Regions from separate parts of the Vreelandella sp. L-15 genome, predicted to be linked through region 1. Evidence: predicted binding sites of a transcription regulator. Region 1 holds the regulator's gene; the other holds the start of a gene.
The links. Region 1 encodes FNR, which switches genes on or off when oxygen is low (the NO sensors DNR and NnrR bind a similar motif). Its sites were predicted from a motif close to TTGATNTANATCAA; they were not measured.
Positions count from the first base shown of each region.

Region 2: dsrO (sulfate reduction electron transfer complex DsrMKJOP subunit DsrO) is a predicted target of FNR. The motif match lies at 2,396-2,409, and genes of this name have one in related genera.

Region 1 is NZ_JBSXNN010000040.1:89,108-94,653, reverse strand. It holds gene ttcA (tRNA 2-thiocytidine(32) synthetase TtcA) at 1-250, shown strand, start outside; partial or broken gene AC13CY_RS05220 (tRNA 2-thiocytidine biosynthesis protein TtcA) at 451-807, shown strand; gene fnr (fumarate/nitrate reduction transcriptional regulator Fnr) at 794-1,546, opposite strand; gene hemN (oxygen-independent coproporphyrinogen III oxidase) at 1,604-3,031, opposite strand; gene AC13CY_RS05205 (sulfite exporter TauE/SafE family protein) at 3,208-3,903, opposite strand; gene ccoS (cbb3-type cytochrome oxidase assembly protein CcoS) at 3,900-4,118, opposite strand; gene AC13CY_RS05195 (heavy metal translocating P-type ATPase) at 4,115-5,546, opposite strand, start outside.
Region 2 is NZ_JBSXNN010000099.1:1,760-7,305, forward strand. It holds gene AC13CY_RS15690 (5-(carboxyamino)imidazole ribonucleotide synthase) at 67-1,197, opposite strand; gene purE (5-(carboxyamino)imidazole ribonucleotide mutase) at 1,231-1,749, opposite strand; gene AC13CY_RS15700 (XRE family transcriptional regulator) at 1,967-2,239, shown strand; gene dsrO (sulfate reduction electron transfer complex DsrMKJOP subunit DsrO) at 2,495-3,271, shown strand; gene nrfD (NrfD/PsrC family molybdoenzyme membrane anchor subunit) at 3,255-4,448, shown strand; gene AC13CY_RS15715 (molybdopterin dinucleotide binding domain-containing protein) at 4,441-5,546, shown strand, end outside.

The sequences.
Region 1 (5,546 bases):
TTGTGGTTCTCAGGAGAACTTACAAAGACAGAATATAAAAAACATGTTGGCAGGCTGGGAAAAACAAAAAGCGGGTTGTATTGAAAACATATTTAACGGTATCCAGAATGTAAGTCCAAGCCAACTAGCTGACTTAAATCTTTTCGATTTCCACAATCTCGATATCGACAGGTCTAGTAAAGTCATCTCGAACCATACTGGCAGTGTAGATGTTTCTTCGACCAATTTTATAGAAGCAATCAACCTATGATTTTGTAAAGAATACATTGGTGTATCTGGGCTGTCTTTGGTTATATTTTGATCAACTGCATTTGCTTAAAGCTTTTTTTTACAAAAAATGAATTTTTTGTATGGCTTGTGTTTGTTTTCTTTAGAAGAAAGAAAATTAAGTGACTGTATTGTAATGCTTTACTCACTCACTCTTCCTCTTTTAAAAAATTTGGCATATAAGGCACCTTAAAAGCCATGCCACCGAAGCTGCTCTCGGATGATGGTAAAAACATCGTGATTCGCCCGCTGGCCTACTGCAAAGAGGCGGATATTGCGGAGTTTTCGAGGCTGATGGAGTTTCCGATCATTCCCTGCAACCTGTGCGGCTCTCAGCCCAATATGCAGCGCCAGGTTGTCAAAGAGATGCTGGCGGAGTGGGATAAAAAACACCCCGGCCGGTTGGAAAGTATGTTCAAAGCGGTGACCAACGTTGCCCCTTCGCAGCTTGCCGACCGTGAGCTGTTTGATTTTGCCGGTCTGGAAGCGAAGCAGGCCGCATTGATGGAAGGGCGCATTCAGGCGTTTAACGTGAGTTAACCGCCTGGGCTTCCTCTTCAGCTAGGGTGATGAGGCGCTGCATATCCAAAATATTGACCTCGCGCCCGGAGACGGCCACCACGTTTTGCTGCTGAAAGCGGCTAAGAATACGGCTAACCGTCTCCACCGCGAGGCCTAGATAGTTGCCCATATCTGCCCGTGACATGGAAAGCCGGAAGCTATAGGGGGAGTAGCCCCGGCGCCGAAAACGGTCAGAAAGTGTAATCAAAAAGCTGGCCAGCCGCTGATCGGCAGTTTTGCGTGACAGTAAACGCATCATCCGCCGGTCGTCTCGTAGTTCCTTGCTCATGCTGCGGTAAAGCTGGCCGCGCAGTTCGGGCAGCTCCTCGGAGAGCGAGTCCAAACGGTCAAACGGAATTTCGCATACCGTGGTGGTTTCCAGGGCAATCACGGTGCCGGGGTAGTGTTCTTCGTCAATCCCATCCAGACCCACCAGCTCGCTGGGTAGAAAGAAATTGGTGAGCTGGTCGTTGCCATTCCCTTCGCTAGTCACCTGCTTCAAGCTGCCAGAGCGCACCGCGTAAACGCTGGTGAAAGGATCTCCTTGGCGAAACAGCCGCTCGCCTTTTTTCAACGGCGAGCGGCGGCGGATAATCGCATCGAACTGGCTCATATCCTCAAGCTCTAGGGCAAGCGGTAGGCACAGCGAGCTTAGGCTACAGGTTTGGCAGCGCGCCTCTTGCAGCAGTGAACGTCGTTGGCTGGCAGGATATGACATGTGGTGCTCCCTTTTTATTAGCCATCATAGGCGCAGGGGGTAGGTGTCTCGATACGCTTATAAAATCTTCGAGTAGCGTTGGTTGCCCTGATGTTGCAGGTGATTATCGAAGGCCATGGCTAAGTGCCGAATCAACAGCCGCCCGGTGGGCGTAGCTTGTAAATAGAGGCCTTGGCGCACTAACAAGCCATCCTGCTCGGCGGTTTTCAACCGTTCAAGAGCGGTTGAAAAGTAGTCAGTGGCATTTATCTGCCAACGCTGGCCTATTGCTTCAAGGTCAATGGCCATATCGCACATTAAGCGCTCAATCACCTCTCTGCGCATTAGGTCATCCTTATTTAAGAGTAACCCTTTTACAGTCGCTAGCCTACCTTCATCTAAGGCAGCTTCATAGTGGGACAGCTGAGTGGGGTTTTGTGCGTAAACGTCGTCTACCCGAGAAATAGCCGACACCCCCAAACCAATCAAGTCGCACTGGGAATGGCTTGAGTAGCCCTGGAAGTTGCGCTGCAGCGTACCGTAGCGCTGTGCCTGAGCCAAGCTGTCCTCTGGGCGAGCAAAGTGATCCATACCAATATGTACATAACCCGCTTGGGTCAGCATCTCAATAGTGGTACGCAAAATAGCCAGTTTTTCATCCGCGCTGGGCAGGTCGGCTTCATTAATACGCCGTTGGGGCGCAAAGCGGGTTGGCATATGGGCATAGTTAAAGACCGACAGCCGTGCCGGGCTCAGTTCAATCACTTGGCTTAGGGTATCAGCGAAGCTTTGCTCGGTTTGAAAAGGCAGGCCATAAATTAAATCGAGGTTGAGCGAGCGAAAACCAAGCCGGTGCGCCTCATCCATCAAGGTTTCAGTGAGCACCCGTGGCTGCACGCGATTAATCGCTGCCTGCACCTGTGGGTTGAGATCCTGAACGCCCAGGCTTAAGCGATTAAAGCCCAGCGACTGCAGGTGGCGCAGGGTAAAGACATCCGCTTCGCGTGGGTCAATTTCAATAGCGTAGTCGCGGTCCGGTGCGCTCGATAAGCCAAACCGTGCATCCAGGCGGTCTATTAAATCGCTCATCTGCGCCAGGGTTAAGAACGTCGGCGTGCCGCCGCCCCAATGCAGCTGCTGCACTGGCCGCTTTGTATCAAGGTGCCGGGAGGTCAGCACCATTTCTCGATCCAGCCGAGATAAGTAGGGCTCTGCGAGGGCTGTATTTTTCGTGGCGATTTTATTGCACGCGCAGTAAAAACAGATTTTGCGACAAAAGGGTACATGAACATAAAGTGAGAGCGGCTTTTGGCTGGCATTGCTGCGTTCAAGCGCCTGGGTCATATCGTCAGCGGTGAACTGGTCGTGAAATGAGAGTGCTGTAGGGTATGAGGTGTAGCGAGGGCCGCTGGTGTCGTAGCGGCGTATCAGGGCGTCATCCCAGGCGGTGGCCTCAACCGCTGCGGAAATAGGGTGAGCGAGAGCAGCAGTGGCATGAACGGGCATAAGGAGCGCTCCTAAGTAGCAGGGCAAAGCAAGAACCGATCAACATAAGCGACGAGCTTCGCAGCTCGAACGCGTGTTGGAATGCTACGTCAGCGTAGAAGGGAAAGCGTTGAGCTATATCAAGCGATAGGATGTTTATATTGAGTATTGTCTAGAGGAGTTTGATGGGTAAGCTCTTAATGCCCGGCATGGGGCATCAGCGCCCAAAGCTGCCACAGGGCAAAACCGATAATCGTCAGCGCCGCAAGGCTACGAGTCGCCGGGTGACGAATTAACTGGCTGAGCTGGCGGGCGGCCAGACCCGTGGCTAACAGGGCAGGCAGCGTTCCCAGGCCGAAGGCCCCCATCAATAGCGCCCCTTGTAGCGGGTCGGCGATGGCCAAGCTCCAGGCGAGCATCGAGTACACCAGCCCACAAGGCAGCCAGCCCCACAGGGCACCGAGCGCAAAGGCTTGCGGCAGGTGAACCACGGGCATCAAACGCCGCCCGACGGGTTCGATGAAGCGCCATAGCCTGCGCCCCACGGCTTCGACTTTCAATAGCCCTTTCCACCAGTTGGCGATATACAGCGCCATTAGGATCAGCATCACCGCCGCGACGACCTGCAGCGCGATACGCACCTGAGGTGACAGTGAGACTAAGGTGCCGAGCGCGGCCACCAAGGCCCCTGCCGTCATATAGCTCAGGATACGGCCCGTGTTATAGCTGAGCAGCAATCCCCCCATGCGAGCTGGGTGGCGCATGCTGGGCGGCACGGCAAAGGTGAGCGCACTCATGATGCCGCCGCACATGCCAATGCAGTGAGCACCCCCCATCAGGCCAAACACAAACGCCGCCATCAACGGCGGCAGGTCAAGTCCGGTCGGGTTCACGGCGGTGGCTCACGGTCACGGGGTGGCTTGGTACCTTTTTTGCGCTCGGCGCGCTGTTCGGGGGTGAGATCGTTCTCATCGTCGTCGAACAGAATGCGATGGGCAGGGCCTTCCAAGTCGTCGAACTGGTCATTCTTCACGGCCCAGAAGAACGCCCACACTGCCAGCCCCAACAGAATCAGCGACAGCGGAATCAGTAGGTAGAGAATGGTCATACGGTCACCGGTGTGGCTGGGGCTATCTGAGGAGCGGGTGAGGTACGCCAGCGCGTGAGGCGCAGCGCATTACCTACCACGAAGAGAGAGCTTAGCGACATACCGATCGCCGCCAACCAAGGCGGTACCAGCCCCATCGCGGCCAGGGGAAGCGCAGAGAAGTTATAGCAAACCGACCAAATCATATTTTGGCGCATGATGCGCCGAGTGGCGCTGGCAATCTCGATGGCCTCGAAAATACGCATTAAGCGTGGGCTGAGCAAGACCGCATCGGCCCGAGTGCGTGCCAAGTCGGTGGCGCCATTCATGGCAATGGCCACATCGGCACCGGCGAGCACCGGTACATCGTTAATGCCGTCGCCAATCATGACCACACGTTCGCCCTGCGCCTGCAGCTCACGCAGCCGCTCCAGCTTGCCCTCTGGTGATTTGCCCGCGTGCCAGGTGGTGATGTTGAGCTGCTCGGCTAAGCTCTCTACGGCTTCCTGCGTATCGCCTGACAGTAACTCAACGTTAAGCCCTCTGGCCTGCAGGGCGGCTACGGTTTGCGCAGCATCTTCACGGATACCGTCGTGGAGCTTAAACCAGGCCCGCGGGGCGCTATCTTCACTCAGCAGCAGCCACTGCCCGGCGCTGGGCGGCGTGAGTGGCTCGGTCGTTGCAAAATCGGGCTTGCCCAAGCGCCACGTTGTGCCGTTAAGCACGCCTTCTAGCCCGCTGCCGGTGACGCTTTTCACCTGACGCGCCTGCAGTGTGGCATCGCGGAACGGGCGAAACGCGCGGGCAATGGGATGCTCGGAGTGGGCTTCCAGTGCGGCGGCAATGGCCCGTAGCTGTTCGCTACTTTGCTCGTTTAACGGGCAGGTTTGGGTGAGCTGCATCTCGCCACGGGTGAGCGTGCCGGTTTTGTCAAAAATCACCCGCGTGGCGTTAGAAAGTGATTCGATGGCATCGGCGCGGGTGATCAGCACGCCACGCTGGCGCAGTTGCCCATGCCCTGCCGTGAGAGCCGTTGGGGTGGCGAGTGCCAGCGCACAGGGGCAGGTCACCACTAGAACGGAGAGCAGCACCCAAAGCATGCGGGAAGGGTCGATAAACCACCACGCCACGGTCACGCAAGCAGTGACCACCAGCAGGCGCAGTACGAACAGGTGCGCCATGCGCGCCGCCATTTGCGCCAAGCGCGGGCGGCTGGCAAAGGCGCGGTCGGTCAAATCGACGATGCCCGCCACGCGTGCATGGTGGCCTGCATGAGTCACCCGCACCGTGAGCGGATTCTCCATGTTTTGGCTGCCACCTACCACCTGTTCGCCCACACGGCGGGTGACGGGCAGGTACTCGCCGGTCAGCATCGACTCGTCCAGGCTAGACTCGCCATCTTCGATAATACCGTCGGCGGGGACGCCGTGGCCGGGCTTGATAAGTACG
Region 2 (5,546 bases), on a different contig from region 1:
GTCAAGGCGCTGCGCGCCATGCCTGGCGCACAATTAAAAAGCCGCCTTTTCAGGCGGCTTCGTTGTTCATAACGTAGATTCAAAACTCCACTCAACGGGGGGCGCATCGGGTATCAACGCCTGACAAGCACGCACTTTTTCAAGCAGCTCGGCGTGACTCGACGCCACGACGTTAACGTGAGCCAGCTTACGCCCTGGGCGCTCGGCTTTGTCATAGCGATGCAGGTGGGTGTCGGCAATGGCCAGCAGCGCGGCGTTATCACCTTCCAGGCCAATCACATTCACCATGCAGGTGGGCGCAATGGCGTTGGTTGCGCCTAACGGCAAGCCTTGAACTGCCCGCAGATGGTTCTCGAACTGGCTGGTAGCCGCGCCATCCATCGTCCAGTGGCCGGAGTTATGCACCCGGGGGGCCATTTCGTTGGCCAGCAGGCTGCCGTCGCGGGTTTGGAACAGCTCCAGCGCCAGCACGCCCACGTAATCCAGCTCATCCAGCAGCGCACGAATGTAGCTGTCGGCGGTTTGTTGAACGCTGGGGTCTAAATCCGGCAGTGGGGCCACGGAGTAGCGTAGGATGCCGCCCACGTGCTGGTTCTCTGCCATGGGGTAGAACACCACTTCCCCATCGCGGCCACGCACCGCAATCATCGATACTTCGCGCACAAAATCGACAAACGCCTCGACGATGAGCTGCGTATGGCCAATCGAGTCCCACGCCTCTTGAGCCTGTTCCGGTGCTTTCAGCACCGCCTGCCCTTTGCCGTCGTAGCCTTCCGTGACTGATTTGGCCACTACCGGGCAACCAAGCTCAGCGGCGGCGGCAGCGAGCTGCTCAGCACTTTCCACCACGCGATAGGCCGGCGTGGGAATACCCAAGCGATCAAACAGCGTTTTCTCTTCTACACGGTTTTGGCACACCGCAATAGCGCGACTGCCGGGATAAACCGGCTTGTGCTGCTCAATCTGCTTTACCAACTCAACGGGGAGGTGCTCGAATTCATAGGTCACTACATCGACCTTATCCAGAAACGCCGCCAGATGCTGGTTCTCCGGGTCGACAATCACCTCGCCGATACCCGCGCTGGGGTTACCGGTGGTATCTAAAAAGGTGAAGGTGTTGCCCAGCGGATAACCTGCCAGCGCCAGCATACGCCCGAGTTGGCCTGCACCGAGGACACCAATGTTTTTTGCAATCATATGTTTTGCACTCTGTGCGCTCATGATGGCTACCTATTGGGCCGAGGAGTCTACGTCAGGGCGCGGGTCGGGGTTATCCAGCACCAACTGGGTCTGCTCGGCGCGGAACGCCTCAACAGCTTCGCGCACGGCGCTGTCCTGAAGACCCACAATTTGTGCGGCCAGCAGGCCTGCGTTGGTGGCACCGGCTTTGCCAATAGCCAGGGTGCCTACCGCAATACCACCCGGCATTTGGGCGATGGAAAGCAGTGAATCCAAGCCCTTCAGCGCTTTAGACTCCACCGGCACACCCAGCACCGGCAGTGCCGTTTGTGATGCGACCATACCCGGCAAATGAGCGGCACCGCCTGCGCCTGCCACAATCACCTGCAGGCCACGCTCAGCGGCACTTTTTGCATATTCGAACAGCAGGTCGGGTGTGCGATGCGCCGATACCACACGGGTTTCGTAGGGAACGCCCAACCGCTCTAACATCGCCACCGCGTGCTCCATGACCGGCCAATCAGACTTCGACCCCATGATCACGCCCACCTTGGGTGCGCTGTTCGACATGCAAAACTCCTCGGCCAACGGCCTATTTAAGCTAGAAAGCAGTCCATAAGCCGCGCACAGTGCGCAGCTCACTCAGAAATAGGAAGGCGCATAGTTTACCAGAGCCACGGGCATTTGCGGGTGTTACTCGCTGCGTGAAATTTTCATCAAATTAGGCATTGAAAACCGCGTGAGTTGGCGGCATTGTGTGTTTGTCATTTCCGACTGATGGAGTCACATGAGTACGGCATACTCAACTGCTCACGCAGAATCATTAGATCCTCCGCGAAGCAGCCCTGACCTCGATGTCAGGGAACTAGAAAAACGTACGCGCCTCATGCGTATTATTACCCGCCTGATCGCCGTATCAGATCTGGGAAGCCGCGAAATAGCCCGCCAGGCTGGCTTACCCGTTCAAAAGATCAGCGACCTGCTCGCCGGAAGGCTAGAGCACCTGGACATCGATGAACTCAATGTCCTGCGTCGCACCCTAGAGCTGGAGGCGCCATAGCCGCAGCTACTACATCAGAATCTACCCCCTTTCGATACAGGCTGGCCCATTGGGTCAGCCTGTTTTTGTTTGTCACGCTTAATAGGACATCTTTCATGAAAACAATCAGTTAGCGTTTTAAGATTAAGTGATCATTAAGAAAAGCTCGCTAACTCATTGACGAGAATCAACTTTCCCCTTCAACGTAAGGCGTAGTCTTAGCGTACCCCGACCATTCGCCCCTGCGAATGACGTTTTACCCGCTAAGGAGGCGCTATGGACGCCATACGCCGCTCGCTACTCGGCCAGCTGGCCCGCTTAAGTGCAGGCGCTGCACTGGTACCCTTTTCTAGCCTTGCCCATGCAGGCATTAATCAGCAGCCTGCCCGGCGCGAAGGTGATCCCACAAAGCGCTACGGCATGCTGATTGATCTTCGCCAGTGTATCGGCTGCCAGGCTTGCACGGTGTCGTGCCATATTGAGAACGCCGCCCCGCTTGGCCAGTTTCGCACCACGGTCTCCCAGTACGAAGTGCAGCACCAGGAGAGCGGTGAGCTGGCCACGTTTATGCTGCCCAGGCTGTGCAATCACTGCGAAAACCCGCCCTGCGTACCCGTTTGTCCCGTTGAAGCTACCTACCAACAGCAGGATGGCATCGTGGTGGTGGACAGCGACCGCTGCGTGGGCTGCGCTTATTGCGTTAACGCCTGCCCTTACGACGCCCGCTTTATTAACGAGCGCACCCAAACCGCCGACAAATGCACGTTCTGCGCGCACCGTTTAGAGGCAGGGCTACTGCCCGCGTGTGTTGAAAGCTGTGTTGGAGGTGCGCGGATTATTGGTGATATGCGCAATCCTGACAGCCAAATCAGCCGCATGATTCAAGAGCACCGTGATGCACTGATGGTACTTCAGCCAGAAAAAAACACGCTTCCCCAAGTGTTCTACCTCGGGATGGATGAACGCTTCACTACACGCCCCGTGGCGGAACCCGTGGCGCTTGAAGTGTTTGATCCCCACGGCCAGGAGATGGGCTATGAATTCCACCATTGAACTGCTCGCCCCGCGTTATGACATTGCCTGGTACCCCTGGGCAGTACAGTACTTTTTCATGATCGCCGTCTCCTACGCGAGTCTCTGGCTTGCAGCCCCCGCGTTAATCTTCGGCAAAAAAGCGTGGCTGCCCACCGCACGTCTTGCACTCATCGCTTGCGTCAGCACCACGCTGGTCGCACCTGTTGCACTACTTGCAGATCTACACCAACCGCTGCGCTTTTGGCACTTTTATGCTTACGCCAACACCCACTCGTGGATGTCCATCGGCAGTGTGGTTCTGCCGCTCTATCTCGTCAGCGTACTGGGCCTTGCCTGGCTGGCTTGGCGCCCGGCGCTCCAGGCCCAGCGCAATGCGCCAGGGCTGAGCGGATGGGTGGCTAAATGGCTAAGCCTGGGCGATAGCGCTACCCCAAGGGCACTGGTGGCCATCGTGGGGGTAGCCGCACTACTGCTTTCCAGCGGCATTATGCTTTATACCGGCGCGGAGCTTGCCATTGTGAAAGCACGCCCGCTATGGAACACCGTATGGCTTCCGCCCATGCTGGTCGCGACAGGCTTCATCGCGGCAGCAGGGCTGGTGTTGGTACTCAACCAGGTAAGCGGGCTGTGTTCGCACGCCACCGTTCGGCAAACGCTGTATGTCCTACTCGCCTTCTGTGCCGTGGCGGGTTTAATCGCGGCTAGCTGGTACCTGGATGGTATTAACGCCAACATTGGCTCGGTCGCAGCAGCGCTGGAGTCTGTTCGTCACAGTCCCTCCTGGCGTAGCACCGCGCTGTGGGGCGGTATTACTGGCATAACGCTCTTTATAGCGGTGGCGTGGTTACTCTCACGCTCTACCCAACGCCAACCCGCACTGTTTGCCTGGGCTTGGCTACTTGGTTTGGTAGCCATTCATATGGGCTGGATGTTCCGTTGGGTGGTGCTGATGGACGTTCAGCACGTCGCCCGTAACAGCGCAGGCTTTCACCACTATGGCATCCCCGCTGGCTCTTCCGGACTGTTAGGTATTGTCGGTACGTTTGGGCTTTGGCTCGCCGCTATCTTACTGATTGAGCTATTTATCCCATGGCGGCAAGCCCTGCAAGGTGGCGTTAAACCGCCGCCCTCTTTCGACACTAATACACCCAGTGACTCGCTTAACGCCGAACAAGGAGCGCCTAACCATGGCTAAGTCTGCTCAAGACCCCTCACGCCGCCGGTTTCTCAAAGGCGCTGCTGCCGCAGGCGGTGCCGCCACCTTTGCAGTAGGCTACGCTGACCCGCTTGCCAAGATGGCCAAAGGACTCAGTGGCAGCGCGGGGGAAAAACCCAAGCACAACATTCACGGCAACTCGCTTACACCGGAGTACCGCGTTGACTTAGCCACTGGCGAGCTAACCCTCACTCCCGATCAACGCACCGCCTTTACCATTTGCTACGGCTGCACCACCCAGTGCGGCGTACGGGTACGCATTGATGACACCCGAGGCGAAGTGCTGCGGGTATCTGGCAATCCTTACCATCCGCTCTCTGCAGATGACCATTTACCGATGCGCACCCCAGTGGCCGATGCGCTTCGCAGCGTCAGCGCCTACGGCGAACAGGGGCAGGTTAACCGCTCTACCGCCTGCGCCCGCGGCAATGCCATGATGAGCCAGATCACTAACCCGTTTCGTATCGACCACTGCTTGAAGCGCGTTGGCGAGCGCGGTAACCGGGAGTGGCAAAAAATCTCGTTTGAACAGCTGATTGAAGAGATTTGTGAGGGGGGCGATCTGTTTGGTGAAGGCCATGTGGATGGGCTGCGCGCCATTCACGACCATGACACGCCTATCGACCCTGCCAATCCAGAGTACGGCCCCAAGGCGAATCAGCTGATGGTCATGGAAGCCACCGACTACGGGCGCTCAGATTTACTCAAGCGCTTCACGCTCAACGCCTTTGCTACCCGCAACTACGGCCACCACGGTGCTTATTGCGGCTTGGCGTTCCGCATGGGGTCGGGGGCCGTGATGAACAATATTGTCACCAATGCCCATGTAAAACCCGATATTCAGAACGCACAGTTCATCATGTATATCGGCTGCGCGCCTAGCCAAGCAGGCAACCCGTTTAAGCGTCAGGGCCGCTTGCTTGCTCAGGCGCGCGCTGCAGGAACCCTTGAGTACGTGGTAGTCGACCCCGCGCTAAATGCCGCCACTTCCCACGCGGCGGATAATAACCGCTGGGTGCCCATTCGCCCCGGTACCGACAGCGCCTTTGCCATGGCGATGATTCAGTGGTTGCTGGA